3 regions of the Streptomyces sp. NPDC057249 genome follow, and region 3 is predicted to be linked to each of the others. Evidence: riboswitches for the same ligand, from Rfam matches in the RefSeq annotation. Region 3 holds a riboswitch; each other region holds the start of a gene.
What was found. Region 3 has a riboswitch for thiamine pyrophosphate ahead of thiO (glycine oxidase ThiO). Riboswitches for the same ligand answer to the same signal wherever they lie in the genome.
Positions count from the first base shown of each region.

Region 1: it holds a riboswitch for thiamine pyrophosphate, as region 3 does, so the genes downstream of both, thiC (phosphomethylpyrimidine synthase ThiC) here and thiO (glycine oxidase ThiO) in region 3, are expected to answer to the same signal.
Region 2: it holds a riboswitch for thiamine pyrophosphate, as region 3 does, so the genes downstream of both, ACFUJY_RS19985 (thiamine ABC transporter substrate binding subunit) here and thiO (glycine oxidase ThiO) in region 3, are expected to answer to the same signal.

Region 1 is NZ_JBHUXS010000001.1:574,499-584,375, forward strand. Features, by position in the region: gene ACFUJY_RS02755 (cupin domain-containing protein) at 1-264, shown strand, start outside; gene ACFUJY_RS02760 (DUF5326 family protein) at 394-609, shown strand; gene ACFUJY_RS02765 (IclR family transcriptional regulator) at 853-1,623, shown strand; gene ACFUJY_RS02770 (SsgA family sporulation/cell division regulator) at 1,725-2,162, shown strand; gene ACFUJY_RS02775 (YibE/F family protein) at 2,242-3,570, opposite strand; TPP riboswitch at 3,642-3,775, shown strand; gene thiC (phosphomethylpyrimidine synthase ThiC) at 3,768-5,561, shown strand; gene ACFUJY_RS02785 (hypothetical protein) at 5,616-6,428, opposite strand; gene ACFUJY_RS02790 (metallophosphoesterase) at 6,611-7,669, opposite strand; gene ACFUJY_RS02795 (LacI family DNA-binding transcriptional regulator) at 7,845-8,957, opposite strand; gene hisC (histidinol-phosphate transaminase) at 9,329-9,877, shown strand, end outside.
Region 2 is NZ_JBHUXS010000010.1:75,388-85,264, forward strand. Features, by position in the region: gene ACFUJY_RS19960 (ABC transporter ATP-binding protein) at 1-481, shown strand, start outside; gene ACFUJY_RS19965 (hypothetical protein) at 463-1,644, shown strand; gene ACFUJY_RS19970 (LOG family protein) at 1,740-2,870, shown strand; gene ACFUJY_RS19975 (ABC transporter ATP-binding protein) at 2,874-3,899, opposite strand; gene ACFUJY_RS19980 (ABC transporter permease) at 3,903-5,507, opposite strand; gene ACFUJY_RS19985 (thiamine ABC transporter substrate binding subunit) at 5,594-6,703, opposite strand; TPP riboswitch at 6,788-6,904, opposite strand; gene rlmN (23S rRNA (adenine(2503)-C(2))-methyltransferase RlmN) at 6,976-8,082, opposite strand; gene ACFUJY_RS19995 (hypothetical protein) at 8,200-8,727, shown strand; gene ACFUJY_RS20000 (phosphatidate cytidylyltransferase) at 8,793-9,877, opposite strand, start outside.
Region 3 is NZ_JBHUXS010000006.1:343,162-353,038, reverse strand. Features, by position in the region: gene ACFUJY_RS14430 (class II 3-deoxy-7-phosphoheptulonate synthase) at 1-52, shown strand, start outside; gene ACFUJY_RS14425 (bacterioferritin-associated ferredoxin) at 219-461, shown strand; gene bfr (bacterioferritin) at 468-947, opposite strand; gene ACFUJY_RS14415 (sulfite oxidase-like oxidoreductase) at 1,101-1,733, shown strand; gene ACFUJY_RS14410 (deoxyribonuclease IV) at 1,752-2,579, opposite strand; gene pknB (Stk1 family PASTA domain-containing Ser/Thr kinase) at 2,618-4,558, opposite strand; gene ACFUJY_RS14400 (thiazole synthase) at 4,647-5,441, opposite strand; gene thiS (sulfur carrier protein ThiS) at 5,444-5,662, opposite strand; gene thiO (glycine oxidase ThiO) at 5,659-6,834, opposite strand; TPP riboswitch at 6,832-6,943, opposite strand; gene ACFUJY_RS14385 (NAD(P)/FAD-dependent oxidoreductase) at 7,024-8,277, shown strand; gene ACFUJY_RS14380 (Rv2175c family DNA-binding protein) at 8,328-8,693, shown strand; gene thiE (thiamine phosphate synthase) at 8,799-9,452, shown strand; gene metF (methylenetetrahydrofolate reductase [NAD(P)H]) at 9,592-9,877, shown strand, end outside.

The DNA of each region.
Region 1 (9,877 bases), on a different contig from region 3:
GCGTACCTGCAGTTCATCCGTGAGCGGAACATGTCGGTCGGTCTGTACGCCCTGGATGCCGGCGACCTCGATCCGCAGCAGCCGCACAGCCAGGACGAGGTCTACTTCGTGGTCAGTGGCCGCGCTTCGATCACCGTCGGTATGGAAACGACACAGGTGGGGAGAGGGAGCGTCGTGTACGTACCCGCCGGAACGGCCCACAAGTTCCACCACATCACCGAGGACCTGCGCGTGATGGTGGTCTTCTCGCCGCCCGAGGGGTGAGTCCGCGGCCGGGGCGTCCCAGGGTTCCCTAAGGGATCGATCAGGGGAGGACAAGGGCTTCCCGGGGTCCGGCGGCCGTCCTTCGCCTCTAGCATCGAAGCAGGAACTCACAGAGACGAGGTAAGGACGATGGCCGTGCGGGAGATATTCGCTGGGATGCCCTGGTGGGTGAAGTGGATCGCGGTGCCCGTGCTCGCGATCGTCGTGTTCGGTGGTCTGATCGCCAGCCTGGTCGCGTTCGTGGTCGGTCTGCTCTTCAAGATCCTGATCTTCGTGATCCTGGTCGGCGGACTCGTCTTCGTCGTACGGAAGTTCATGTCGTCGTCCTCCGGAAACGGCTGGTGACCGCACGCCCGACGGGGGATTAGCCCAGCTGAGCTAAGGGAAACGGGAATCGGCACCCGGTCACAGGGCGGCCGATACAGTGACAGTCCTCTGCCACCACCTGGGAAAACACCGTAAGTCACCACCCCGACCAGTGGTTTGTACGGGATCATCCGGCCTCCGGACCCCCAGGTCCGCGGCAGACCTGTGGGGGCGGCCCCCACGGGCGGGCTGACCGCCCGTCACCACGCCTGGGGGTGACCGTTGACCACGGCATCGAGTACGGCTGTTCCGACGCTCATCGGGTCGGTGCAGCGGGCGCTGAGGCTGCTGGAGGCCGTGGGCACCCATCGCGACGGGGCTCCGGCCAAACAGCTCGCGAGGGAAGCGGGGCTTCCCCTCCCCACCGCCTACCACCTGTTGCGGACCCTGACCCACGAGGGGTATCTGCGCCGGGAGAACGGCGTCTTCCACTTCGGTGCAGCCGCCGAACGGCTGATGGGCGACCGCGCCGCCCAGAACCGTCGCAGCGTGATGGCCCGTTCGCTGGGCCGCTGGCGGGACATCGTGGGGGCCCCGGTGTACTGCGCCATCTACCGTGAGGGTGAGATCGAACTCCTCGCCGTGGCGGACACCCCCGAGCGGCCGGCGGTCGACGAGTGGGCGGCGTTCCGCGAGACCGGGCACGCGCACGCGATCGGCCAGTGCCTGCTGAGCCGGCTCGACGAGAAGGCCCGCGAGGACCACCTGGACCGGCATCCGGTGCGCCCGCTGACCCGGTACTCGGTGCGCGACCGTGCGGCGTTCCTGACCCGGCTGCGGTCGCTGGAGCGTACGGAACCGGTCATCGAGCGTCAGGAGTACGCGCTCGGGACCGTCTGCGCGGCCATCCCGATCACGGCCGGATTCACCGCTGCCGCGATGGCCATTTCGGTCCCCCTCCACGAGGAAGAACGGTTGCTGCCCGCAGTCGAACGACTACGCGGTGAAGTGTCGAGCCTCTTGCGTTCGTTCGTGTTCTCTATCAGTATCTGAAAAATCACTCCTTGTGATCTGCTATCGCGTGCACCACGATGGCGTCAATAGGGCCATGGGGGATCATTCCTGGCCAGATTCATCTACTGCGGGGTTGAACGATGCGCGAGTCGGTTCAAGCTGAGGTCATGATGAGCTTCCTCGTCTCCGAGGAGCTCTCATTCCGTATCCCGGTGGAGCTCCGGTACGAAGTGTGCGATCCGTACGCGATCCGGATGACCTTCCATCTGCCCGGCGACGCCCCCGTCACCTGGGCCTTCGGCCGCGAGCTGCTGCTCGACGGCCTCAACAGCCCCAGTGGTGACGGCGATGTACACATCGCGCCGACCGAGCCGGAGGGGCTGTGCGATGTCCACATCCGGCTGCAGGTGGGCGCCGACCGTGCGCTCTTCCGGGCAGGCACGGCACCTCTTGTCGCCTTCCTCGACCGAACGGACAAGCTGGTGCCCCTCGGACAGGAGTGCACGCTGGGTGACTTCGACGGCAATCTGGAGGAGGCGCTGGGGCGCATTCTGGCCGAAGAGCAGAACGCGGGCTGAAGCGGCCCGCGGCCCGGTGGGCGTCTTGCCACTCGAACACGGCGCCTGCCGATCGGGTGAATCACGCTGTGTGGTCCGGTCACGACCGCGCCCGCCTTCGCCGTCCCCGGCCGCTCCGCACGGGTGCCGAAGCCCCGGCTTCCGCGCCGACCCCCGTGCGGTCCGCGGAGACGACCAGCGCCGCGAGGGCTGTCGTCACCGGCACGGAGGCGATCAGCCCGATCGAGCCGACGAGGGTGCGCACGATCTCTTCCGCCACCAGCTCGCTGTTGGCGACCGTTCCCACACTGCTCTGCGCGACCGTGAACAGCAGCAGGAGGGGCAGCGCGGCGCCCGCATAGGCGAGCACCAAGGTGTTGACCACGGAAGCGATGTGGTCGCGGCCGATCCTGATCCCTGCCCGGTAGAGCTGCTTCGCACTCATGCCGGGGTTCGCCTGGCGCAGCTCCCAGACCGCCGAGGTCTGGGTGACCGTGACGTCGTCGAGCACTCCCAGGGAGCCGATGATGACGCCGGCCAGCAGCAGTCCGCTCATGTCGATGTGCGGATACAGGCCGTGGATGAGGCCGGTGCTGTCGTCGGTGTTCCCGCTCAGGCTCGCCCAGCCGATGAAGAGCGAGCCGAGCAGCCCGATCAGGAGCAGTGAGATCAGGGTGCCGATGACGGCGACGGAGGTGCGGGCGGTCGGCCCGTGGCAGAGGTAGAGCGCGATCAGCATGATCGCTCCGGCCCCGACGACCGCCACCAGCAGCGGATTCGAGCCCTGCAGTATGGCCGGAAGGATGAACAGGGTCAGCACGGCGAACGACAGGGCGAGCGCCATCAGGGCCATGACCCCGCGCATCCTGCCCACGAGGACCACCGCGAGGGCGAAGATCCCGGCCAGCAGATACAAGGGGAACTTCCGGTTCACGTCCGTCACGGAGTACTGGAGGTCATGGGGCGCGGCGGGGGCGTACGCCACCACCACCCCCTGGCCCTCCCTCAGCTGCCTCGGCGCGTCCGGCTGCACGACCTCGACGAACCGGCGTCCCGCGTCGGGACCGCTGGTGACCTCGACGGTGGCCTTCTTGCAGAGGGCACCGGACGCCGGCCGTCCCTCGGGGGGCCGGGTCTCGCCGTCGACGGGAAGCTGGGCGGCGTTCACGTCCTTGCAGTCGATCTTGACGACGCTCACCACCTTTCCCTGCTGGGTCTGCCGGTCGAAACCGACACCGGTCCGTTCGTGCGCCGGCGCGCCGCCCGGCCAGAGCGCCACGAGGCCGACGAGCACGGCGGTCGCGAAGGGGATCAGCACGGCGGCGATCACCTTGCGCAGATGGGTCGAGACGGGTGCGGCCGGGCCATGGCTGTGCGTGTGCGCGTGCTGATGGCCCTGCGGTTCCGGTTCGCGATGAGGGGACGTCACCGGCCGATCATCGCAAGAAGGGAGGGGGCCCTCTGTTCAGCTCGCCCGTCCGGGGGCTAGCGTGGTGGCACCTTTGCACACGCGGGAGCTCGGAGCACCGGGCTGAGAGGGCGCTGACCGCCGTACGACCGTACGGGAGACGCTGCGCCGACCGCCGAACCTGTTACCGGGTAATGCCGGCGTAGGGAGTAGGTCTCATGACCACATCGGACACACGCACGCCTGCCTCCCATCAGGGCGACGAGGCCGGGAAGTCCATCGGCTGGCACAAGGGATACGTCCAGGGGCCGCGCCCCGACATCCGGGTGCCGGTCCGTCAGGTGCACCTGACCAACGGCAAGGACGTGACCCTGTACGACACGTCCGGGCCGTACACCGACCCCGCGGCCGAGACCGACGTCCGGCGCGGTCTCGCACCGCTCCGGGAGAACTGGATCATTGCCCGCAGCGACACCGAGGAGTACGCGGGCCGCCCCGCCCGCCCCGAGGACGACGGGCTCAAGCACACCTCGCCGCGGGGTGGGCTGCGCAATCTGGACGCGGTGTTCCCCGGCCGGCCGCGCCGCCCGCGGCGGAGCCGGGACGGCCGGCCCGTCACCCAGCTCGCGTACGCCCGCAGGGGCGAGATCACCCCGGAGATGGAGTACGTCGCCGTCCGCGAGAACGTCGCGGCGGAAGTGGTGCGCGAGGAGATCGCGGCCGGGCGTGCCGTGCTGCCCGCCAACGTCAACCACCCGGAGACCGAGCCGATGATCATCGGCAAGCGGTTCCTGGTGAAGGTCAATGCCAACATCGGCAACTCCGCGGTGACGTCCTCCATCGAGGAGGAGGTGGACAAGATGACGTGGGCGACCCGGTGGGGCGCGGACACGGTCATGGACCTTTCCACCGGCCGCAACATCCACACCACCCGTGAGTGGGTTCTTCGCAATTCACCCGTACCGATCGGAACCGTCCCGCTCTACCAGGCCCTTGAGAAGGTCGACGGGCGGGCCGAGGAACTGACGTGGGAGATCTACAAGGACACCGTCGTCGAGCAGGCCGAGCAGGGCGTGGACTACATGACGGTGCACGCCGGCGTACGCCTGCCGTATGTGCCGCTGACCGCCCGGCGCAAGACCGGCATTGTCTCCCGGGGCGGTTCGATCATGGCGGCGTGGTGCCTGGCCCACCACAAGGAGTCGTTCCTGTACGAGCACTTCGAGGAGCTCTGCGAGATCCTCGCCGCGTACGACGTCACGTACTCATTGGGCGACGGGCTGCGCCCCGGGTCGATCGCGGACGCCAACGACGAGGCGCAGTTCGCCGAACTGCGCACGCTCGGCGAACTGAACGCGGTCGCCAAGCGGTTCGGCGTGCAGACCATGATCGAAGGGCCGGGACACGTCCCGATGCACAAGATCAAGGAGAACATCGACCTTCAGCAGGAGATCTGCGAGGAGGCGCCGTTCTACACGCTCGGCCCGCTGACCACCGACATCGCGCCGGCGTACGACCACATCACCTCGGGGATCGGCGCCGCGATGATCGCCTGGTGGGGAACGGCGATGCTCTGCTACGTGACGCCCAAGGAGCATCTGGGGCTGCCGAACCGGGACGATGTGAAAACCGGGGTCATCACGTACAAGATCGCGGCCCATGCCGCCGACCTGGCCAAGGGGCACCCGGGGGCGCAGGAGTGGGACGACGCGCTGTCCGACGCCCGGTTCGAGTTCCGCTGGGAGGACCAGTTCAATCTGGCGCTCGACCCGGACACGGCGCGGGAGTTCCACGACGAGACCCTGCCGGCGGAGCCCGCGAAGACGGCGCACTTCTGCTCGATGTGCGGTCCGAAGTTCTGTTCGATGAAGATCAGTCACAGCATCACCGAGCAGTTCGGTGGCGCGGACGGTACGGAGGCGACGGCCGAGGAGGTCGCCGAAGGGATGCTCCGCAAGTCGCGTGAGTTCGCGGCGGGCGGGAACCGCGTCTATCTGCCGCTGGCCGACTGACCCGGTACGGACCGGTCGCGCACGGCTCCGGCGCCTTCCGCCGGGGCCGTGGCGTCAGTCCGGTTCGTGCTCCGGGCCGCCGAAGTCGGGGCTGCTGAAGTCCGGGCTGCTGTACGTGGGCCGAGACGCTGCCGGCGGGCCCTCGCCCGGGCCGGCGAAGTCGGGCCTGCTGTAGCCGATCTTGGGGAGGCGGCCCGTCGGGCGGTGCGGGGCGGGGACCACGGGGCCGGTGGCGGGCTCGGCGAGGGCGTCGCGCAGGAAGGGCACGATGCCCCGCTCCAGCAGCGCCTGCCGCCAGGCGTCCTTGGCGAGGGCCACCTCGTCGGGCAGGCGTTCGCGGGCTTCCCGGGCCGACAGGGAGGTCGAGCCGTTGCGCAGGGCGGCGACGAGCAGACCGATGGCGGCGACGAGGATGGCGGCGGCCGTGGCGGCGGCGAAGAACCAGCCCGCGTCCACCATGGGGCCGGCGAACGCCGGTGGTGGGTCCAGCATCTTCAGGAGGTAGCCGACCAGCAGGAATATGACCGCCGCGGTGCCCGCCAGCATCGGCGCCAGGACGGTGACGACCGCTCCTATCCCGGCACCCGACTGGTCGAGGCCGTCCGGCGACGGGCCGGCAGCCGTGTCCCGCGAGGGGGCGCGTGCTTCGTCACGGGCCTTCACGTACTGCTCGTACTCTGCGGCGGCCGTGGCGGTGATCAGGGCGACGGCCGCCATCGCCATGGTGCGCAGCTGGGCGGCGTTGAGGCGTTCGCCGACGGCGGCCAGTTCCGGTCGTTCGTGTGCGTGACGCAGTGCGTCGTCGAGGAGCCGTTCGTACTCGGGCCGGTCCTCGGTCAGCAGGTGCGGAGCGCTGTTCATCTGCATCCCCCGATGCTCCGTCGGGCCTGTGTGCCCGCTGGGTCCGGGCAGTTCGGGCGGAGACGGAGGAGAGCCTGCTACTGATACGCCGATGGTAGAGCGCGCACGGCACGCGGTGACAGAGGGTTTCCGGAAATAGCCCCCGTCCTCGGCGTGGTCAGGCCGGGACGGGTCTTCCCCGCAGGGCGTCAGTCATGCAGGGGGAGTTGGACGACCAGTAGCTTTCCGGCCATGGTCACTCCGCCGTCCATGGCGATGGCGAGCCCGTCCGCGTACACGTGCGGGCCGTCGACCTGCGGTCCGGCACCGTCCTCGCCGTCCTCGGAGCCGACCTCGCCGGTCAGGTACGGGATGGGGCTGTGGCCATGGACGACGCGCCGGCCGCCGTAGGCCGCCATCAGCTCCTGCACGGCCTGGGCGCCCGACTCGTCGCGGAAGGCGAACCGCTTGGTGAGCTTGCGGAACAGGTCCCAGCACTCGTCGGCGTCGTTACGGGTGAGGATGGCGTGCACCGTGTCGTTGACGTCCTCGATGGTGGAGCCGTAGTCGAGGTACGCCGTCGTGTCCGAGTGCATCAGGAGGTGCCCGTCCTCCTCGACGACGGCGTCGAGCCGGGACATCCACTGGAGGTGGACGTCCTGAAGGCGCTCCATGTCCGTCTTCTGTCCGCCGTTGAGCAGCCAGGCGGCCTGGAAGGTGGCCGTTCCCGCGCCGGAGTTCACCGGGGTGTCGCTGAACCGCTTGGCGCCGATGAGCAGCAGCTCGTGGTTGCCCATCAGGGCTTTGCAGTAGCCGCCGGCGGCAGCCGCCTCGGCGGAGAGCCGCATGACGAGGTCGATGACGCCGATGCCGTCGGGGCCCCGGTCGGTGAAGTCGCCGAGGAACCAGAGGCGCGCGTTGCCCGCCGCCCAGTGGCCTTCGGAGTCGATCAGGCCCTGCTCGGCGAGGGCGGCGAGCAGCTCGTCCAGGTAGCCGTGGACGTCACCGACGACGTAGAGGGGGCCGAGGCCCGGGCCGGCCGCGGGGCGCGGTTCGGGCGCGGGCTGCGCCTGGGCGGGTTCGTCGACGCTGATGACGGGAAGATCCCGCGCCGTCGGGGTGTACCCGTCCGGCGTCCCGCCCTCGGGGAAGGCGTTCCCCGGATGCGGAGACGCGGGCGGCGCGGGGGACTGCGCATAGGGCGGCACGCGGAAGTCGCGCAACGTCGCCGTCCGCACCACGGGTTCCTGACCGGCCCCCTGTGTCATCGACCCCTCCACACCACCGTCGCGCCGCCGTACACCTGACGGGCCCTGCTGGTCGGGTTGGTCCGCGGTGTCGTGCGCCCATCATAGGAATGCAGATCGTGCTCTGGGACGCACCAGGGGTGGTGAATCCTTCCGCATGCCAGGTTCGTCGGTCGATTGGTCCCAATTGGGATGATCAGTCCCCTGCCGGAGAACGCGGCGCACTGACCGTGGTGCGGGGCGGGCGGCGTTGTGAGGACGTCCGGACGATGAGCTCCGTCGGCACCACCCGTTCCACCGGACCGTCCTGGTCGATGCCCTCGATGGCGTCGATGAGCAGCTGGACGACCGCTGTGCCGATGCGCCGCGGCTTCAGCGAGAGCGTCGTGATCGGAGGCTCGGTCGTCGCGTACACCGTGGATTCGCTGCAGCAGACGAGGAGCAGGTCCTCCGGGACGCGCAGGCCGTAGCGGCGGGCGGCCGCCAGCAGGTCGGTGCCGTTGGGGTCGAAGAGCCCGTAGACGGCGTCGGGGCGGTCCGGACGGGCCAGCAGCCGGTCGGCGGCCACCGCTCCCGCGCACGGGTCGTGGGCGGGGTAGGACTCGTAGACCGGGTCCTGGCCCACCCGCTCGCACCAGTGCAGGTAGGCGGTGGTGGAGAGCCGGGTGTACGTGTCCGTGGTGGTGCCGGTGAGCAGTCCGATACGGCGGGCTCCGGCTGCGGCGAGATGGTCGAGGAGGTCGAGCACGGCGGCCCGGTGGTCGTTGTCCACCCAGGCGGTGACGGGCAGCGACCCGGCGGGGCGGCCGTCGGAGACGACGGGCAGCCCCTGGCGGACCAGTTCGGAGACGACCGGGTCCTGGTCGGACGGATCGATGACGACGGTGCCGTCGAGCGCCACGTTGGACCAGACGTCGTGGCGCGATGTGGCCGGCAGGATGACCAGGGCGTAGCCGCGGGCCAGTGCCGCCGAGGTGGCGGCTCTCGCCATTTCCGCGAAGTACGCGAACTCGGTGAAGGTGAAAGGTTCATCCCCGTACGTCGTCACGGTCAGGCCGATGAGGCCGGACTTGCCGGTACGGAGCGTGCGGGCCGCCGCGGAAGGGCGATAGCCCAGGCGCTCTGCGACCTCGCGGACATGGCGGCGGGTGGCGTCCGGGAGCCTGCCCTTGCCGTTGAGCGCGTCGGAGACGGTCGTGATGGAGACGCCGGCCGCGGCGGCCACATCCCGGATTCCGGCACGTCCCTGCCTGCCGCCGCGCCGGGGGGTCTCCGTCCGGCTCACCTGGTGCTTCCCTGCTGCTGTCATGGCGAGCCGATATTAGGGGTCGGGCGGGGAATTGGTCCGGTCGCATATGCACGCGTTGACAGGCACGTTTCTGCAAGGTCATCGGGCCGCAAACGCCTTATGAAGCAAGGCTGTTGGTGGGGTGCACCGTCATGTGTCATGCGTCCGGCCGGATGCACCTGCCGAGGGGGCGAGGTCTCGGGGAGGTCTCAACTCACCTTTTCGAGGGACGCGCGCCACGGAGTGAGCCACCAGCGCGCGCCACTCACGGTCACGCTCCCCCTCATTCCGGGTCTCACCGGACGAATCCGCTGTCCACCCGTTCGCAGCGGCGCCCAATCCTCATATGGTGAGCAGTATTGATGTGTACGGATGGCCGAGGAGGACCTGCGGTGAGCGAGACGAGCCCCAAGCTGCGTGCCGAGCTGGACGGTGTTCCCGCCTATGTGCCGGGCAAACCGGCATCGGCGGACGGACCGGCCGCTTTCAAGCTGTCCTCCAACGAGAACCCGTATCCGCCGCTGCCGGGAGTGATGGAGAGTGCGCTCGCAGCCGCTGAGCACTTCAACCGCTACCCGGACATGGCCTGCACGGGCCTGATGAACGAGCTGGCCGACCGCTTCGGTGTGCCCGTGTCGCATCTGGCCACCGGCACCGGTTCGGTCGGCGTGGCGCAGCAGCTGCTGCAGGCCACCTCGGGCCCGGGCGACGAGGTGATCTACGCCTGGCGCTCCTTCGAGGCGTACCCGATCATCACGCAGGTCAGCGGTGCGACCTCGGTCAAGGTGCCGCTGACCGACGGTGACGTGCACGACCTGGACGCGATGGCGGACGCGATCACCGACCGGACCCGGCTGATCTTCGTCTGCAACCCGAACAACCCGACCGGCACCGTCGTGCGCAGGGCCGAGCTGGAACGATTCCTCGACCGGGTTCCCAGT
Region 2 (9,877 bases), on a different contig from region 3:
CGACAAGTTCGGCTGGATCGCCCCCGAGCCGCAGCTGGTCCCGGAGCTGAACACCTGGGAGAACACCGCCCTGCCGCTCCTGCTGCGCGGCGCCTCGCACCGGGAGGCCAGGAAGGCCGCCATGGAGTGGCTGGAGCGCCTGGACATCGGCACATGCGCCAAGAAGCGCCCGCACACCCTCCAGCAGAGCCAGCGGCAGCGCATCGCCGTGGCCCGGGCGCTGGCCGCCGGGCCCTCGGTGATCTTCGCCGACGAACCGACCGCGACGCTGCACCGCACGGACCGCACGCACGTCCTGCGGACCCTGACCAGCGCCGCCCGCTCGCACGGGATCACGGTGGTGCTCGCCACCCACGACGCCGAGATCGCCGCGCTCGCCGACCGCGTGGTGCCCCTGCTCGACGGGCGCCGCGTCTCCACCGTCGGCCTGCCCGCCGAAGCCGATCCGGAGGGGCGCGCGGCGTGCTCGCTCTCCGTCTAGCCCGCGGTTCCCATCCGCTGGTCCTGATGCGGCGGCTGCTGGTCGCGGCCGCCTCCGCCGGGGTCGGCTTCCTGCTCCTGTGCACCCTCGGCCACACCGCCGCGCACCCCCATTCGGCCGGTGCGGTGCTGCGGCTGCTGTGGTGCTTCGTCCCGCTGGCCGCCACCGTGCAGTTCGCCGTCGCGGTGGCCCGTACGGACCCGAGCACCCGGCCGCGTAGCGGGCTGTCCGCCGTGGGCCTGGGCCCGGTGAAGCTCAGCGTGCTCGCCGCGGTCTCCACCGCCGTCTCGTGCACCCTCGGCTCCGCGGTGGCGCTGCTGTTCTTCCTCCATCTGCGCGGCGACCTGTCCGGGCTGCCGTTCGACGGGGCCGCCGCCGATCTGCTCGGCGCGGACGCCTCGTTGCCGGTCGCCGCCGTGCTGGTCCTGCTGGCCCTGGTGCCGGTGGCGGCTGCCACGGCCAGTGCGCTGGCGCTGCGTGGCCGTCCGTCGGGGGCCGCGCGCGAGACGGACGACGGCGGTGACCTGGTGCCCGCCGAGGAGATCCCCGCCCCCGCCGCGCCGCCGGCCGGGCTGCCCTGGGGCGTCGCCCTGACCGCCGCCGGGCTCGCCGTCGAGGCGTACGCGAGCCGGGGCGCGGCGGGCAGCCCCTTCCCGCTTCCCGGCAAGCCGGACGCCACTCCGGCCTGGGTGCTCGTCGGCTGGACGCTGACCGCGATCGGCCTGGCCACGGCGGGCCCCGGCCTGACCCACCTGTGCGGCAAGCTGCTCCAGACGGTCCGGCCGGGGGCGGTACGCCTGCTGGCCGGCCGGGTCCTGATGGACGAGGCGCGCCGGATCGGCCGCCCGCTGGGCATCGTCTGCGCGGTCCTGTCGGCGGTCGTCGCCGCCTTCGCGCTGTACGGGACGGGGTCCCGGCCGTTCGGCCCGCTCACGGCCCTGGGGGCGGTGCTCGTCGTCGGCTGCACCACGGCGACGCTGCTGACCTCGGCCCTGGAGGCCCGGCAGGCCCGCGCGGAGACGGCCAGGGCCCTGCTGCGGCTCGGGGCGCCGGCCTCGGCGCTGCGCGCGGCGACCGCCCTGCGCGCGGGGGCGCTGCTGGTCCTCTTCGCCCCGCTCACCTGGGCGATCGCCGAGCTGGCCGCGCTGCCGCTGACCCCCTGAGCGCGGCTGGACGCCCACCGGACCGGCCGGGCCCCTGCCCGGCCGGTTCCGCGTGCGCGCGGGGGCCCGTCCGGATCGGATGAACGTTTCGTAGCATGAGCCGCGTGGAGAGCGCGGACGAGTACCGGAACGGCCACGGCGACGAGATCGAGTCGCGGGCCGAGTTCGACGCGGCGGTGGCCGCCGGTTCGCTGGCCGGGCGCCGCGTGCAGTCGGTGGACCTGACGGGGCGGAGCGCGGCGCTGCTGGCCACGGACACCGCGGGCGCCGTGTTCCTCGGCTGCCTGATGGAGCCCCGCGCCGAGGAGAAGGTCCGGGCCGACGGCGCCTTCGTCTTCCCGCCCGTCCCCGGCCTGCCCTTCGATCCGTACCGGGGCCTGCTCTACTCCCCCGACGCGCTCTACGACGGAATCGCGCGGGAGGGCTACGCGGCCACGCCGGACGCCCTGGCCCACGACTGGTTCCGGCGGACCCGGTCGGACGGGGACGCGTTCGCCTCGATGCTCCGGGCGCTCCACGACGACGCGATCTCCGACGCGCTGGAGGAGGTGCTCGCCGGGGCCCGGGTGGCCGGCGTGATGGGCGGCCACGCGACGCCCCGGGGCAGCGCCGGTTACGCGGCGGCGGCCCGGCTCGGCAGGACCCTGGCCCGCAGCGGCCTCACCGTGGCGACCGGGGGCGGCCCGGGCGCGATGGAGGCGGCCAACCTGGGGGCGTACGCGGCGCCGCACGCCGACACGATGCTGGACGAGGCGTGCGCGATGCTCGGCGCGGTGCCGTCCTTCACCCCGTCGGTCACCGACTGGGCGCGGGCCGCTTTCGCGGTGCGGGAGCGCTGGCCGGGCGGCGGCCCGTCGGTGTCGATCCCCACCTGGTTCTACGGCCACGAGCCGCCGAACCCGTTCGCCGGACACATCGCCAAGTACTTCACCAACGCGCTGCGCGAGGACGGGCTGCTGGCCCGGTCGAACGCGGGCGTGATCTTCCTCCCCGGCGCGGCCGGCACCGTCCAGGAGATCTTCGACAGCGCCACCCCGAACTACTACGAGTCACGCGGCGAACCCGTCCCGATGGTGCTGGTGGGCCACGACCACTGGACGCGCGAGCTTCCCGCCTGGCCGCTCCTGCGCACGCTGGCGGCGGGCCGGAGGATGGCGGCCCGCATCGCCCTGGTCGACACGGTGGAGGAGGCGCCCGGCGCCCTGGCCCGGCTCTCGGGGGCGTAGCCCTCAGAACAGGGCGGGGAGCACCACGCACTCCGACGCGTCGAAGGCGACGCCCACCCGCTCGCCCTCCTCCGGTGTCCCGCGCAGCGGGCACTCGGCCTCCAGCACCGGACCGCGCTCCGGGTGCAGGGTCACGGCGACATGGCTGCCCCGGAAGGTGCGTGCGCCCACGACGCAGCGCAGCCCCGTCTCCGGCCCACCGATCCGTACCCCGGCCGGCCGCACCAGAAGGTCGCACGCGCCCTGCGGTGACCCCTTCGGCACCGGCACCTCGCCCCAGGCCGTGTCCGCCGCGTCCCCCTCGACGGTCGCCTCGACCACGTTGTCGAAGCCCAGGAAGCGCGCCACGAAGGCGGAGGCGGGGCGCTGCCACACGTCCAGCGGGGTGCCCACCTGGGCGACGCGGCCCTCGCGCATCACGACGACCCGGTCGGCCAGCGCGAACGCCTCGCCCTGGTCGTGGGTGACGGCGAGCACGGTGGTGCCGAGGCGGCCGAAGAGGGCGCGCAGCTCGACGACGAGCCGTTCGCGCAGGCTGCGGTCCAGCTGGCCCAGGGGCTCGTCGAGCATCAGCAGCCTGGGGCTGGGCGCGAGGGCCCGGGCGAGGGCGACGCGCTGCTGCTCGCCCCCGGAGAGCGCGGCGACGGCGCGGCGTTCGGCGCCGGGCAGGCCCACGAGGTCGAGGAGTTCGGCGACCCGGCGGCTCTGTTCGCCCCGGCCGGCCCCGTGCATCCGCAGGCCGAAGGCGACGTTGGCGCCGACGTCCCGGTGCGGGAAGAGCTGGTGGTCCTGGAACATCAGGCCGAGCCCGCGCCGGTGGACCGGGATGCCGTCCTGGTCGGCGCCGTCGAGCAGGACCCGGCCGCCGTCCGGCTCCTGGAGCCCGGCGACCAGGCGCAGCAGGGTGGACTTGCCGCTGCCGCTCGGTCCGAGGACGCAGACGGTCTCGTGGTCGGCGACCTCCAGGTCGACCCCGTCGAGCGCGGCCCGGTCGCCGAAGCGGACGGTGGCCGATTCGAGCGTCAGCATCGTTCAGAACTCCCCGGATCGGTCGGTGCGGATGCGTTCGAGCAGCAGCAGCGAGACCGCGCACACGAGCATCAGGATGGTGCTGAGGGCCATGGCCTGGCCGTAGTTCAGGTCGCCGGACCGGCCGAGCAGCCGGGCCACGGCCACCGGCAGCGTCGGGTTGTCGGGCCGCGCGATGAAGACTGTCGCGCCGAACTCCCCGAGCGACACGGCGAACGCGAACCCGGCGGCAACCAGCAGCGCCCGCCGCACGAGCGGGAAGTCCACCTCGCGCCAGGCCCGCAGGGGCGAGGCCCCGAGCACCGCCGCCGCCTCGCGCAGCCGGGAGTCCACCGCCCGCAGCACCGGCAGCATGGTCCGTACGACGAAGGGCACCCCGACCAGTGCCTGGGCGAGCGGCACCAGAATCCAGGAGGTACGGAGGTCCAGCGGCGGCTTGTCCAGGGTGATCAGGAAGCCGAAGCCGACGGTGACCGCGGAGACCCCCAACGGCAGCATCAGCAGCGCGTCGAAGCCCCGGACGAGCCGGCCCGCCCGCCGGGTGAGCGCGGCGGCGGCGAGCCCGCCGACGACGAGGGCGATCAGGGTCGCGACGAGGGCGTAGCGCAGCGAGTTCCCGATGGCCTCGACCGGCGCGACCAGGAACGTACCGCTGTTGGCGTCCGCCGAGGTCAGCGCGCGGTAGTAGGCGAGGCCGGAGCCGCCCAGCGAGCGTTCCACGAGGACCGCGAGCGGCAGCAGGACCAGCAGCAGCACGCTCAGCAGGACCCCGGCGAGCAGGGTCCACTGCCCGGCCCCGTGCGGCCTGCGCGCGGTCGTCGCCGGGTCGACCAGCTTCAGCGCGCGCTCCCTGCGGCGTACGGTCCAGGCGTGCACGGCGAGGATCGCGCCGACGGCGGCGAACTGCACGAGCGTCAGCACGGCGGCCGTGGGCAGGGCGAGCAGCTGCGCGGTCTGCCGGTAGATCTCCACCTCCAGCGTGGAGAAGCCGGGGCCGCCGAGGATCTGTACGACCCCGAAGGAGGTGAAGGTGAAGAGGAAGACCATCAGGGCGGCGGCGGCCACGGCCGGGGCGAGCGCGGGCAGCGTGACGCGCCGCCAGGCGGTGAACCGGCTCGCGCCGAGCACCCGGGCGGCCTCTTCCTGGCGCGGGTCGAGCTGCGCCCAGAGCCCTCCGACGGTGCGGACGACGACCGCGTAGTTGAAGAACACGTGGGCCAGCAGGATCGCCCACACGGTGGTGTCGAGCCGTACGCCCCACAGCTCGTCCAGCAGCCCGCCCCGCCCGAGCAGCGCGAGGAAGGCGGTGCCCACGACGACGGTCGGCAGCACGAACGGGACGGTGACCACGGCCCGCAGCACCTGCTTGCCGGGGAAGTCGAACCGGGCGAAGACATACGCGCCGGGCAGCGCGATCAGCAGGGTCAGCGCGGTCGAGGCGAGCGCCTGCCACAGCGTGAACCAGAGGACGTCCCGGATCTCCGGCCGGGCCAGCACCTCGCCGAACCGGCCGAACTGCCAGACGCCGTCCGCCTTGAGCCCCCGTCCCACGATCGCGGCGACCGGGTAGGCGAAGAACAGGGCGAAGAACGCGACGGGCACGGCCATCAGGCCGAGCCGCACCGCGGCCGCGCGCCGGGCCCGGGCGCGTGCGGACCTCCCGCGCGCGCCCGGGCCGCGTACGGGGGTCTTCGCTACTTCACTACGAGCGAGGACCACGACTGGACCCACTGCTCACGGTTCTCGGCGATGGCGTCCGGGGCGACGGTCGCCGGCTTGTCGGCGGTGGCACCGAACTTCGTGAAGAGCTCGGGCACCTTCGCGTCCTTCGCGACCGGGCTGACGAACATGGTGAGCGGCATGTCCTCCTGGAACTTCTTCCCGATCAGGAAGTCCAGCAGCGCCTTGCCGCCCGCCTCGTTCTTCGCGCCGTCCAGCAGACCGGCGAACTCGATCTGGCGGAAGCACGTCCCGGTGGCGACCCCGGTCGGCGCGGTCTTGGGCTGCGGGTCCGCGTACAGCACCTCGACGGGCGGGCTGGAGGCGTAACTGACGACGAGCGGGCGGTCGGCCTTGGCCTTCTTGCCGCCGGCCGAGCCGGAGAACTCCTCGTTGTACGCCTGCTCCCAGCCGTCCACGACCTTGACGCCGTTGTCCTTGAGCTTCTTCCAGTAGTCCTGGTAGCCGTCCTCGCCGAAGGTGGCGACGGTGCCGAGGAGGAAGCCGAGGCCGGGCGAGGAGGTCGCGGCGTTCTCGGTGACCAGCAGGTCCTTGTACGCGGGCTTCGCCAGGTCGGCGAAGGTCTTCGGCGGTGCGAGCTTCTTGTCGGCGAAGTACTTCTTGTCGTAGTTGACGCAGATGTCGCCGGTGTCGACCGGGGTGACCCGGTGCTTGTCCGCGTCCAGCTGGACATCGGCCGGGACCCGGTCCAGGCCCTTGGCCTCGTACGGGGTGAACAGGCCGTTGTCCAGGGCGCGCGAGAGCAGGGTGTTGTCGACGCCGAAGAACACGTCGCCGCGCGGGGAGCCCTTGGTCAGGATCTCCTGGTTCAGGGCGGCGCCCGCGTCCCCGCTCTCGAGGACCTTGACGGTGTAGCCGGTCTCCCGGGTGAACTCCTTCAGGACGTCCTTGGAGGCGTTGAAGGAGTCGTGGCTGACCAGGGTGACGGTCTTGGAACCGGACCCCTTGGTGGAACCGGAACCGGAACCGGACGCCGGGTCGTCGGAACTTCCGCAGCCGGCCAGCGCGGTGACGCCGAGCGCGGCGGCGACGGCCGCGACCGCGGCCTTCTGGGTGGTGCTCATGTGTGATTCCTCCTGGAGTGACCAGGAAGAGACGCGGCCCCGCCCGCACACCGGCCGGAGCCGGAAGCGGGCAGGGCGCAACAGCTTGAGTATGGTCCGAACTTCCTACCCGGAATGACCCGGGCGAGGTTCAGAGGGTCTGCGGCCAACCTGTCCTCGGTGCCGCACTCTCAGCGCTGTGGCGCTCCCCTGTCGGAATATGCAGTTGATTTCGGCCCCAGGCTACACGGCCGTTTTCGGCCGGGGCCCCGGGTGTCCGGGACCCCGCTCCCTCAGCGCTCGGAGGCCGCCAGCTGTCCGCAGGCGCCGTCGATCTCCTGGCCCCGGGTGTCGCGGACGGTGACCGGCACGCCGTGGCTCGCGATGGCCTCCACGAACGCCCGCTCGTCCTCCGGCCGCGAAGCGGTCCACTTGGAGCCGGGCGTCGGGTTCAGCGGGATGAGGTTGACGTGCACCCGCTTGCCCTTGAGGAGGCGGCCCAGCAGGTCACCCCGCCACGCCTGGTCGTTGATGTCGCGGATCAGGGCGTACTCGATGGAGATACGGCGGCCGGACTTCTCGGCGTACTCCCACGCGGCGTCCAGCACCTCGCGCACCTTCCACCGGGTGTTCACCGGCACGAGGGTGTCGCGCAGCTCGTCGTCCGGGGCGTGCAGCGAGACCGCGAGGCGGCACTTGAAGCCCTCGTCGGCGAACCTCAGCATGGCGGGGACCAGGCCGACGGTCGACACGGTGATCCCGCGCTGCGAGAGGCCGAGGCCGTCGGGCTCGGGGTCGGTCAGCCGGCGGATCGCGCCGACGACGCGGTTGTAGTTGGCCAGCGGCTCGCCCATACCCATGAACACGATGTTGGAGAGCCGGGCCGGCCCGCCGGGGACCTCGCCGTCGCGCAGCGCGCGCATGCCGTCCACGATCTGGTGGACGATCTCCGCGGTCGACAGGTTGCGGTCGAGTCCGGCCTGCCCGGTCGCGCAGAACGGGCAGTTCATCCCGCAGCCGGCCTGCGAGGAGATGCACATCGTGACCCGCTCCGGGTAGCGCATCAGGACGGACTCCACCAGGGTCCCGTCGTGCAGCTTCCACAGGGTCTTGCGGGTGGTGTCGTCGTCGCAGCTGATGTGCCGGACGACGGACATCAGGTCGGGGAACATCGCCTCGGCGAGCTTGTCCCGGGAGCCGGCCGGGATGTTGGTCCACTCGGCCGGGTCGTGCGCGTACCGCGCGAAGTAGTGCTGCGAGAGCTGCTGGGCGCGGAACGGCTTCTCGCCGATCGCGGCGACGGCCTCCCTGCGCTCGGCGGGCGTGAGGTCGGCGAGGTGCCGCGGCGGCTTCTTGGCTCCGCGGGGCGCGACGAAAGTGAGTTCTCCGGGCTTAGGCATGGTTCTTCCAGTGTCGCAGACGCGCGGAGGTGCCCCTGTGCGTCGCGGTGAGGCGCACCTTACGGGGTAACCGGGCCACCACAGGGAGTTCCGCAGCCGCCGTAGGAGGTAGATGCCGTGCACACCGTCAAGCACTGGTTCAACGACAGCCTGGTCGGCCAGGGCCTGCTGGTCTTCGGACTCGGCGTGGGCCTGAACGCGCTGTTACGCCACGACGATCCCCCGGCCATGTGGCTGGTCCAGGGGGCCGTTTTCACCGTCGTCGCGATGGTGGCCATCGTTCTCCAGCGGCGGCGCATGAGCCGGGTCACGGGCGCCTCCCCGGGCGCCATCGCCGGCCTCCTGCGCAAGATCCGCCACCACGAGGTGCCGCGCGACCCGCGGGAACGGGCCGTGATGCGGCGTCTCGTCGACGATCAGCTGGGGAAGATCGAGCGGGGTGAGCGGTGGCTGCCGTACTGGCTGGGCGCCATGGGCCTGATCGCGGTCGGTCTGCTCGTCCTGGGCTTCACCGGCGGGGCCCTCGGGTACTCCCTGTTCTTCGCCGTCTTCGTGGCGGCGTTCTGTGTCTGGCTCCTGTGGACCCGCCGCCGGGCGCTGACCCTCTACCGCGACATGCGGAGGGCGCTGCGCGAACAAGGCTGACGCCACATGGCTGAGGGGCCACCGCTCGCGAGCGGTGGCCCCTCAGCCATGTGCGGACGCCGGCCTCAGCCGGAACCGACGAACAGCACCAGGAGCAGCCAGACCACCGGGGCGGTCGGCAGCAGCGAGTCCAGCCGGTCCATGATCCCGCCGTGGCCGGGCAGCAGCGTGCCCATGTCCTTGATCCCGAGATCCCGCTTGATCATGGACTCGCCCAGGTCGCCCAGGGTGGCGCTGGCCGCGACCGCGAGGCCCAGCAGCAGCCCCTGCCACCAGGAACCGTCGTCGACCAGGAACTGCATGCACAGCGCCCCGGCCACCATGGCGAAGGCGACCGCCCCGAACAGGCCCTCGCGGGTCTTGCCGGGGCTGATGCGCGGCGCCAGCTTGTGCTTGCCGAACCGCCAGCCGACCGCGTACGCCCCCGTGTCGCTGACCACGGTCAGCAGCAGGAACGTCAGCACCCGCTGCGGGCCGTCGTCGGCGGTCAGGAGCAGCGCGACGAAGGTGGCCAGGAACGGCACGTAGAACGCGGCAAAGATGCCCGCCGTGACGTCCCTGAGGTAGTCCTCGGGCGGCTGGGCCATCCGCCACACGAGCACCGCCAGGGCGGTGAGGGCCATGGCGATCCAGGCGCCCTCGGCCCCGCGCGCGTATCCCGCGACGACCATCGCGGCACCGCCGACGGCGAGCGGCACGAGGGGCGCCTTGATGCCCTTGCGCTCCTCCAGGCGGGAGGTGAGCTCCCAGAGCCCGACGACGACGGCGAGCACGATCACGCCGACGAAGACCGCCTTGACGACGAAGAGCGAGACGACGACCAGGGCGCCGAGCCCCAGGCCGACCCCTATGGCGGCTCCCAGGTCCCGGCCCGCGCGCTTCTTCTGCGGGGGCTGGGGCGGCGGCGCGGTCGGCATGGGCTCCTGCGGCTTCTCGTCGCGGAACAGGGGGCCGCCGCTCAGGCGTCCGGCCCCCTGGTTCCGGTGATCACGGTCTTCAGCGTCTCTACCTGCGTCGGGAACGTCCGGCACGATGGGCATGGGCCGAGTCTGCTGGGCGTCGTGCACATCGTAGGCAGGACCCGCCGCAGCACCCTGCATCTCCGGCGCGACCCGGTGGCCGGCGCCCTGCGGAGCGCCCCAGGAAGAGT
Region 3 (9,877 bases):
CCAGTCGCTCGACCTGGCCTTCCTCGTCGCCGAGATGTACCGCGACCAGTAAGGGCCGCGGCGGCACCGTAGGACTGTGGGGCACGGATCGATGTGATCCGTGCCCCACAGGGCGTTCCCGGGCTTCTGTCACCCCCGGGCGGCGGGTAAGGTTAGGTTAGCCTCACCGATCATCGGAGCGGCGCCCACGAACCGTTCCCGCCCGGGAGGTGAACCGCATGTACGTCTGCTCGTGCTTCGGCGTTACCGAGCAGCAGGTCAAGGACCATGCGGCGGCCGGGGCCTGCACGCCCCGCCAGATCGCCTCGGCCTCCAAGGCGGGCACCGACTGCGGCGGCTGCGTGCGCACCATCCAGGCGATGCTCGGCCGGGGAGCCTGCCCGCGCCGCGAGCTCCTGGACCGGAAGCAGGCGCCCGTCACCGCCGCCGCTCCGGCGGCCGGGCTCCCCGAGGCCGCCTGAGGGCCGTCAGCTGTCCGGCTGCTCGATGAGCTGCGCGATGTACAGCGGCTCGCCCAGCTTCTCGACCAGGTCGAGCTGGGTGTCGAGGTAGTCGATGTGGTGCTCCTCGTCCGCGAGGATCGACTCGAAGATGTTCGCCGATGTGATGTCGCCCTTGTTGCGCATCAGCTCGATCCCGCGCTTGAGGCGGTCGATCGCCTCGACCTCGATCTGCCGGTCCGCCTGGAACATCTCGGTGACCGTCTGTCCGACCCGTACGTGGAACAGCCGCTGGTAGTTCGGCAGGCCGTCCAGGAAGAGAATGCGGTCGGTCAGGATCTCCGCGTGCTTCATCTCGTCGAAGGACTCGGCGCGCGTGTATTTCGCGAGCTTCGTCCAGCCGAAGTTGTCCTGCATCTTCGCGTGCAGGAAGTACTGATTGATGGCAGTCAATTCGGCGGTCAGCTGTTCATTCAGGAACTCGATGACCTCGGGGTCGCCCTGCATCGCAGAGGCTCCTTCCAACGGTGAACCGGGCACGTTGGCGGCATCCTCGCACCCGCCCCGGTGACCGTCCAGTAAGTGCACGCTTAGTATGAGTTGTCCGAATCGCCTCCGCCCTGGTCACGACCACCCCTGCCTGTCTGTCACCATGGAGTCATGGGTCAGCCGGAAAGCCGGGAACACCGCGCGTCAGAGCAGTCCGAGCTTCCGCCGGGCCAGCGGCTGCAGCGCGGGTGGCCGGTGACCCACTACGGGCCGGTCCCGAAGTTCAAACCGGAGCGGTGGGAATTCCGCGTCTTCGGTGCGACCGCCGACGGTGAGAAGCACTGCTGGAACCACGAGGAATTCTCGGCGCTGCCGTTCTCCTCGGTCGTCGCCGATCTCCACTGCGTCACTAAATTCAGCATGCTGGGCGCCGAGTGGGGCGGTGTGCTCGCCCGCGACGTGGTCGCCCTCGCGCCCCCCGCCCCTCAGGTCACGCATGTGATGGTCTGGGCCGAGTACGGCTTCAGTTCCAACGTCCGGCTGGACGACTTCCTCTCCGACCGGACCCTGTTCGCCACCCACAAGGGCGGCGAACTGCTCACCGCCGAACACGGCTTCCCGCTCCGGCTCGTCGTCCCCCATCTGTACGCGTGGAAGGGCCCCAAGTGGGTCCGGGGCATCGAGTACATGACCGCCGACCGCCGCGGCTTCTGGGAGGAGCGCGGGTACCACAACATCGGCGACCCCTGGCGGGAACAGCGCTACTCCTACCAGGAGGAGCCCGGGGACGGCCCCGAGCTCTGACCGGGCCGCCCCGGCGGGTCACCCGCCGTCGCGCAGCGCCTGGAGCCGGGCCACGTCCGCCGCGTGGCCCTCCCTGCCGCCCGGCGTCTCGATGACCAGCGGCACGCCCTCGGTGGCCGGGTGCGTGAACAGCTCGCGGAACGGCTCCTCGCCGATGTGGCCCGAGCCGATGTTCTCGTGCCGGTCCTTGTGGGCGCCGGAGACGTCCTTGGAGTCATTGGCGTGGATGAGCTTCAGCCGGCCCTCGCCGACCGTCTCCACCAGCAGGTCCAGCGTCTCCTTCATCCCGCCCGGCCCGGCCAGGTCGTGCCCCGCCGCGAAGATGTGACAGGTGTCCAGGCAGACACCGAGCTTCGGATGGGCGTCCAGCGCCTCGAAGTACGGGCCGAAGTCCCAGGTCCGCGAGCAGAGCGAGGAACCCTGGCCGGCGGTGGACTCCAGCAGCAGGAACGGGTCGTCCTCGTGCGTCAGCTCGTCCAGCAGCGGCAGCATCTGCGTCCGCACCTGCGCCAGCGCCTCCTCGCGGGGCCGCCCGCCGGTCGCCGACCCCGTGTGCACCACGACGCCGAGCGCCCCGATCCCGCGGGCGCGGCGCAGCGAGTGGCGCAGGGACTCCACGGACCGCTCCACCGTCGCCGGGGTGTGCGAACCGAAGTTGATCAGGTACGGGGCGTGTACGTACGCCGGTACGGACTCCGCGGCGCACTGCTCGCGGAACAGGGCGTCCTGCGCCGGATTCCCGGCCGGGGTGGCCCAGCCGCGCGGATTGGCGACGAAGACCTGGACGGCCTCGGCGCCCATCTCGCGGGCGTAGGGGAGGCCGACCTTGGCGAGGCCGCCGGCCACGGGGACGTGGCCGCCGACGGGGTTGCGCGTACGGATCTCTACAGTCCCTTGGTCTTGATGGTGATGACGCTGCCCTCGGGGGCCTGGTCGCCACCGTCCACGGACTGGCCGGCGACCTTGTCGCTGAAGGAGAGGAACCCGCGGTCGACCTTGACCTCGAAGCCCGCGGCCTTCAGCTCGTCCTCGGCGTCGTCCACGTCCTTGCCGACCACGTCCGGCACGTCGATCATGCGCGGCCCGGAGGAAATCGTCACCGTCACGGTGTCGCCCTCGGCCGCCTCGGCGCCCTCCTCCGGCGACTGGACGGCGACGTCGCCCTCCTCCTCCGGCGAGTGCACCCGGCCGGGCTTCACCTTCACCTTCAGGCCCTCCTCGGCCAGCGTGTCGGTGGCGTCCTCGACGGAGAGCCCGGTGACGTCCGGGACGTCGACGGGGCTGCCCTTGGAGACGACGATCGCCACCGCCGAGTCCGCGTGGCGCTCGGTGCCCGCCTCGGGGTCCGTACGCACCACCTCCCCGGCCGCCACGTCCTCGTCGAACTCCTTGGTGACCATGCCCGGGAGCAGGCCCGCCTCCTTCAGCCGCTGCTTGGCGTCGGCGAGCCGGTCGCCCGCGACATCGGGCACCTGGATGATCTCGGGGCCGCGCGAGACGACGAGCGAGACCGAGCCGTTGCCCCTGATCCGCGCGCCGGACTCGGGGTCGCTGCTGATCACCTTGCCCCGGTCGACGGTGTCGCTGAAGGCCCGCTCCACGCCCTTCAGCTCGAGGCCGGCGTCGGAGAGCCGCTTCCCGGCCGCCTTCTCGGTCTGGCCCAGCAGCGAGGGGACCTTCGTGAACTGCCCGGAGTTGATGTACCAGACACCGCCGCCGACGCCCAGGACGATGAGCACCGCCAGGACCGCCGCGATCAGCCCGCGCCGGGGGCCGGCGAGCGGCCCGGTCCGGCGGGGCGGCCGCGGGTGTCCCGGGGGCGCGGGCGGGGGCATCTCCAGCCGGCTGGTGTGGTGGGCGGTGCCCAGGTCCTTCGGCAGGACCCGGGGGATCACCGTCGTCCGCGCGTCGCTCCCGGCCGCCTCGGCGTCCGGACCGGGCTCCGGCCGGGCCTGCGGCGGTACGGCGTCGAGCTGCGCGTCCGTGAGCGCGGCGCGCGCCCGGCGGGCCCCGGCGAGCAGCCCCACCGCGTCGAACGGGCGGGCCTCCGGGTCCCGGGCGGTGGCGCTCGCCACCAGCGCGTCCAGCTCGGGCGCCAGACCCGGGACGGCGGCGGACGGCGGCGGCACGTCCTCGTGCAGATGCTGGTAGATGACCTGGGCGGGGGACTCCCCGTCACGCGGCTTGTCGCCGGTCAGCATCTCGTAGAGCACGACCCCGCAGGCATACACGTCGGCGCGGGTGTCCGCCGTGCCGTGCTCGATCTGCTCCGGGGCGAGGTACGAGACGGTGCCGAGGATCGTCCCGGTGGTGTTCGTCACCGCGTCCACGGCCCGGACCAGGCCGAAGTCGGCGACCTTGACCCGGCCGTCGTCCCCGATCAGCACGTTCTCCGGCTTCATGTCGCGGTGCACGAAGCCCGCCCGGTGCGCCGCGCCGAGGGCGGCGAGCACCGACTCCAGGATGTCCAGCGCGGCCCGCGGCCGGAGCGCGCCGCGCTCGGTCAGCACGTCGCGCAGCGTGCACCCGGCGACGTACTCCATGGCCAGGTAGACGTACTGGCCCTGGGCGCCCTGGTCGAAGACCCCGACCACGTTGGGGTGGGCGAGATGCGCCACCGACTTGGCCTCGCGGATGAAGCGCTCGACGAACGAGGCGTCGGTCGCCAGCGCCGGGTGCATCACCTTGAGGGCGAGCACCCGGTCGAGCCGCATGTCCATGGCCCGGTAGACCGTGGCCATGCCGCCCACGGCGATGCGGGCATCGACGCGGTAGCGGCCGTCGAGCAGCTGCCCGACGAGGGGGTCCTGGAGGGTCGTATCCACCATGCGAGTCTACGAGCCGCCGCGGACAGGCCCGCCGCGGCGGAGCGAACCCGGCGCAGGACTGCAGCCGAGCCGTGACAGGCGCGTGTCAGAACGCCGGCCGCTCCGGATCGAGCACCGCCCGTCCGGCGGCCGGCGACGACGCCTCCGCGAAGTGGCGGCGCGGGATGCGCCCGGCCCGGTACGCGAGCCGCCCGCCCGCCACCGCGTGCCGCATCGCGGCGGCCATCAGCTCCGGCTCCTGGGCCCGGGTCACCGCCGAGGCGAGCATCACCGCCGAGCACCCCAGCTCCATCGCGAGCGCCGCGTCCGACGCGGTCCCGGCGCCGGCGTCCAGGATCACCGGCACCCCGGCCCGCTCGGCGATCAGCTGGAAGTTGTGCGGGTTGCGGATGCCCAGGCCCGAGCCGATGGGGGAGCCGAGCGGCATGACCGCCGCGCACCCCACGTCCTCCAGCTTCCGGGCCAGGACCGGGTCGTCGTTGGTGTACGGCAGCACCGTGAACCCGTCGTCCACCAGGATCTCGGCGGCGTCCAGCAGCTCGACCGGGTCGGGCAGCAGGGTCCGCTCGTCCGCCACCACCTCCAGCTTGACCCAGTCCGTGCCCAGGGCCTCGCGGGCCAGCCGGGCGGTGAGCACGGCCTCCCCGGCGGTGTAGCAGCCGGCGGTGTTCGGCAGCACCCGGATGGACAGCTTCCGCAGCACGGAGAGCACCGAGCCCTGCACGGACGGGTCGAGGCGGCGCATCGCGACGGTGGTCAGCTCCGTGCCGGACGCGATCAGCGACCGCTCCAGCACGTCCAGGCTGGGCGCCCCGCCGGTGCCCATGATCAGCCGGGAGGTGAACCCGGTACCGCCGAGGGTGAACAGGTCGTCGGACACCGTCAGCCTCCCTGGACCGCGGTCAGGACCTCGACCCGGTCGCCGTCGGTGAGCGCGGCGGCGGACCACTGGCCGCGCGGCACCACGGTCTCGTTGAGCGCGGCGGCCACCCCCGTCGGCGCGTCGGTCAGCGTCGCGACCAGGGCGTCCAGGGTGGTGCCCGGCGCGACGGCGGCCGGTGCGCCGTTCACGGACACGGTGAGCGGGGTGGGCTCGGTCATGCGGGCTGCTCCTGGGGTGCGGGGGCCGGGGCGAACCGGCCGGGGGAGAAGGGGCGGGCCGCCTCGGGCAGCTCGCCGTCGGCCAGCAGCGACGCCATGGCGTCCCCGGTGGCGGGGGTGAGCAGCACGCCGTTGCGGCCGTGGCCGGTGGCGAGGTGGAGGCCGGGCAGTGCGGTGCGGCCGAGCAGCGGGGCGTTGTCGGGGGACGCGGGGCGCAGGCCCGCGCGGGTCTCGGTGAGCGGCAGCTCGGTGATGCCGGGCACCAGCTCGTGGGCGTCGCGCAGCAGCTCGTAGACCCCGCCCGCCGTGACGGTGGTGTCCCAGCCCATCTCCTCGGTGGTGGCGCCGACGACCAGCTCACCGTTCTCGCGCGGCACGAGATAGACGTGGCTGCCCCGGACCACCGCGCGCACGGTGCGCGAGAGGAAGGGGGCGTACGCCGGGGGCACGGTCAGGCGCAGCACCTGGCCCTTGACCGGGCGCACCGGTGGCAGGACGCGGGCGGGCACCCCGGCGAGCCGGCCGCTGAGGCTGCCCCCGGCCAGGACGACCTGGCCGGCGGCCACCTCCGTACCGTCGTCGAGCACGGCCCCCGCGGCCCGGTCCGCGACCACGGACAGGCGGTCGGCGCGGCGGCGGTGGAAGACCACGCCGGCCCGTTCGCACGCGGTGAGCAGCGCGGCGGCGAGGCGGCGCGGGTCGACCTGGTGGTCGCCGTCCACCCGGAGGCCGCCGCGGACGCCCGGGGCGAGCATCGGTTCCAGGCGGCGGCACTCGCGCCCGGTCAGCCACTCCGACTCCAGGCCCGAGCGGCGTTGCAGCTCGTGGAGTTCGCGCAGATGGGCGCGGTCGTCGGCGTCGAGCGCGACGGCCAGGGTGCCGCAGGCGCGGAAGCCGATGTCCTGCCCGCTCGCCTCCTCCAGCTCGGCCGTGAACGACGGGTAGCGCCGGGCGGAAAAGAGGTTGAGCCCGAGCAGCGTCTCCTCGCCGTAGTGCAGTTCGGTGACGGCGGCCAGCATCCCGGCCGCCACCCGGGCCGCTCCGCCGCCCGGCTCGGGGTCGGCGAGCGCGGTGGACAGGCCGAGCCGCGCGGCCCGCCAGGCGGTCACCAGACCGATGACTCCGCCCCCGATGACGAGGACGTCGGACCCTTCGGTGGGATGGGTGCGCATGGGCGTCCAGCCCCTCCCTTCGCCGGCATGACCCGGATCAGGTTCGTACGGTCGGAGGCCGCCAGCCTCCCTCTCAGCCCGGTGCGCCCGGGCTCCCGCGTGTCTTACGGGGCCACCCTAAACCCCGTCCCCCCGGGGCCGGACGGGGCGCCCTTTCCTGACGCTCGGTCAGCTACGTAAGGTGGGCGGGTGAGCGAGCAGCAGAGGGCAGAGCGGACGGAACGCCGGGTCGTCGTCGCGGGCGCGGGCATGGCGGGTGTGCAGACCGCCGTCGCCCTGCGGGAACAGGGCTTCGCCGGACCCGTCACGCTGATCGGCGCCGAACCCCACCAGCCCTACGACCGGCCCCCGCTGTCCAAGGCGGTGCTGCTCGGCAAGGCCGAGGAGTCCGCCTTCGACATCGACTTCGAGGCGCTGGGCATCGCCCTGCGGCTGGGCTGCGAGGTCACCGGGGTGCGCGCCGGCGACCACGAGCTGGACACCTCCCAGGGCCCGGTCCCCTACGACGTCCTGGTCCTCGCCACCGGTGCCGAACCCGTCGCCCTGCCCGGCTCCGACGGCGTCCCCGGCGTCCATCTGCTGCGCACCCTGGACGACGCGGCCCGGCTGCGGCCCGTCCTGGAAGCGGGGCACCCGGTCGTGGTCGTCGGGGCCGGCTGGATCGGCGCCGAGTTCGCCACCGCCGCCCGCGCCGCCGGCTGCGAGGTCACCGTCGTGGAGGCCGCGGACCGCCCCCTGGCCGGCGCCCTGCCCGCCGAGGTCGCCGCCCCGATGGCCGCCTGGTACGAGGAGAGCGGCGCCCGGCTCCTCACCGGCGCCCGGGTCGCCCGCGTCGAGCCCGGCACGGTGGTCCTCGCCGACGGGCGCACCCTCCCGGCCGGCGCGGTCGTCGTCGGCATCGGCGCCCGCCCCGCCACCGGCTGGCTCGCCGGCTCCGGCATCGCGCTCGGGCCGGAGGGCTCGGTGACCGCCGACGCCGCGCTGCGCACCTCGCTGCCCGATGTGTACGCGGTCGGCGACTGCGCCTCCTTCCCCTCGGCCCGCTACGGCACCCGGCTGGTCGTCCACCACTGGGACAACGCCCTCCAGGGGCCCAGGACCGCCGCCGCCCACATCGCCGCCGGCGGGGACGCGGCGGACGTCCCGCCCTACGACCCGGTGCCCTACTTCTGGTCCGAGCAGTTCGGCCGGTTCGTGCAGTACGCCGGACACCACGCGGACGCGGACACCCTGCTGTGGCGCGGCGATCCGGCCGGGCCCGCCTGGTCGGTGTGCTGGCTGCGCGACGGCGCCCTGGTCGCGGTGCTCGCGGTCGGCCGCCCGCGCGACCTGGCCCAGGGGCGCCGGCTCGTCGAGGCGGGGGCCCGGCTCGACGCGGAGCGGGCCGCGGACCCCTCCGTCCCGCTGAAGTCGGCGGTTCTGCCGCAACGGCCCGGGACCTGAAGGGCCGAGTCCGGGTTTCGGCTGTCAGTCCGGGATGGCAGGCTTGTCCCGTGACCGAGATTGACGCAAAGATCGATGCTCTCGTCCCTGCCTGGCTCCACCTGCCCGACATCGCGGAAATGCTCGATGTCGAGGTGACGCGTGTGCGGCAGCTGGTCAAGGAGGGCCAGCTCATCGCCGTACGCCGTGGGGAGAACCGGGCGCTTCAGGTGCCCGCCGCCTTCATCGACGGCGACAAGGTGGTCAAGGGCCTCTCCGGGACCCTGACGCTCCTGAAGGACGACGGCTTCTCCGACGAGGAGATGCTCGAATGGCTCTTCACCCCCGACCCGACCCTGCCCGGCACCCCCGCGCAGGCACTGAGTGAGAATCGCGGCACGGAGGTGAAGCGCCGCGCCCAGGCGCTCGCCGTCTGAACCGACCGGGGAAGCGGGCCGCACCGCGCGAGCGGGCGGCCCGCTTCCCCGCGCCCGCACCACCGATCCACCGTCAGCACCGTCTTCCCCGGGGGGAACCGCACCATGTCCACGCCTCGCGCGCAGCTCTCCGACGCCCGGCTCTACCTGTGCACGGACGCGCGCAGGCGTCAGGGCGACCTGCCCGACTTCCTCGACGCGGTCCTCGCCGGCGGGGTGGACATCGTCCAGCTCCGCGACAAGGGCATGGAGGCCGGGGAGGAACTCGACCACCTCGCGGTCCTCGCGGACGCCTGCAAGCGGCACGGCAAGCTCCTCGCCGTCAACGACCGGGCCGACGTGGCCCACGCCATCGGCTCCGACGTGCTGCACCTCGGCCAGGGCGACCTGCCGGTGCCGGCGGCCCGCGCGATCATCGGCGCCGAGCCGGTCGTCGGCCGTTCCACGCACGCCGAGGCCGAGGTCGACGCCGCCGTCACCGAGCCCGGCGTGGACTACTTCTGCACCGGTCCCTGCTGGCCCACCCCGACCAAGCCCGGCCGCCACGCCCCCGGCCTGGACCTCGTCCGCTACGCCGCCTCGCTCGCCCCCGCCCGCCCCTGGTTCGCCATCGGGGGCATCGACGCGGACAACCTCGACCAGGTGCTGGACGCCGGTGCCCGCCGGATCGTCGTGGTGCGGGCCCTCACCGAGGCGTCCGACCCCGGCGAGGCCGCCGCCGAGCTGGCACGACGGGTCCGCGAGCGCGCCGGAGCCTGACCCGGGACGGCCGCTTCCGGGCGCCGGCCCGGAACCGGTCTGGGACGCATCTGTCCGAAGGATGGACAAGAATCAGTCAATTCCGGCAAATGACTCCGGTTCTGTTGGGAGCCCGTCCCGCCCTGGTTAACCTGCCCGTATGGCCCTTGGCACACCTTCCACCAGGACAGATCGCGCGCGCACGGTGCGTGAGATGCTCGCGACCGGCGAGACCTCGTACTCGTTCGAGTTCTGGGCGCCCAAGACCGAGAAGGGCGAGCGCAACCTGTGGAACGCGCTGCGCCGGGTCGAGGCCGTCGCGCCGAGCTTCGTCTCGGTGACGTACGGCGCCGGCGGCTCCACCCGCGCCGGGACGGTGAAGGCCACCCAGGACATCGCCGCCGAGTCCACGCTCACCCCCGTCGCCCACCTCACGGCCGTCGACC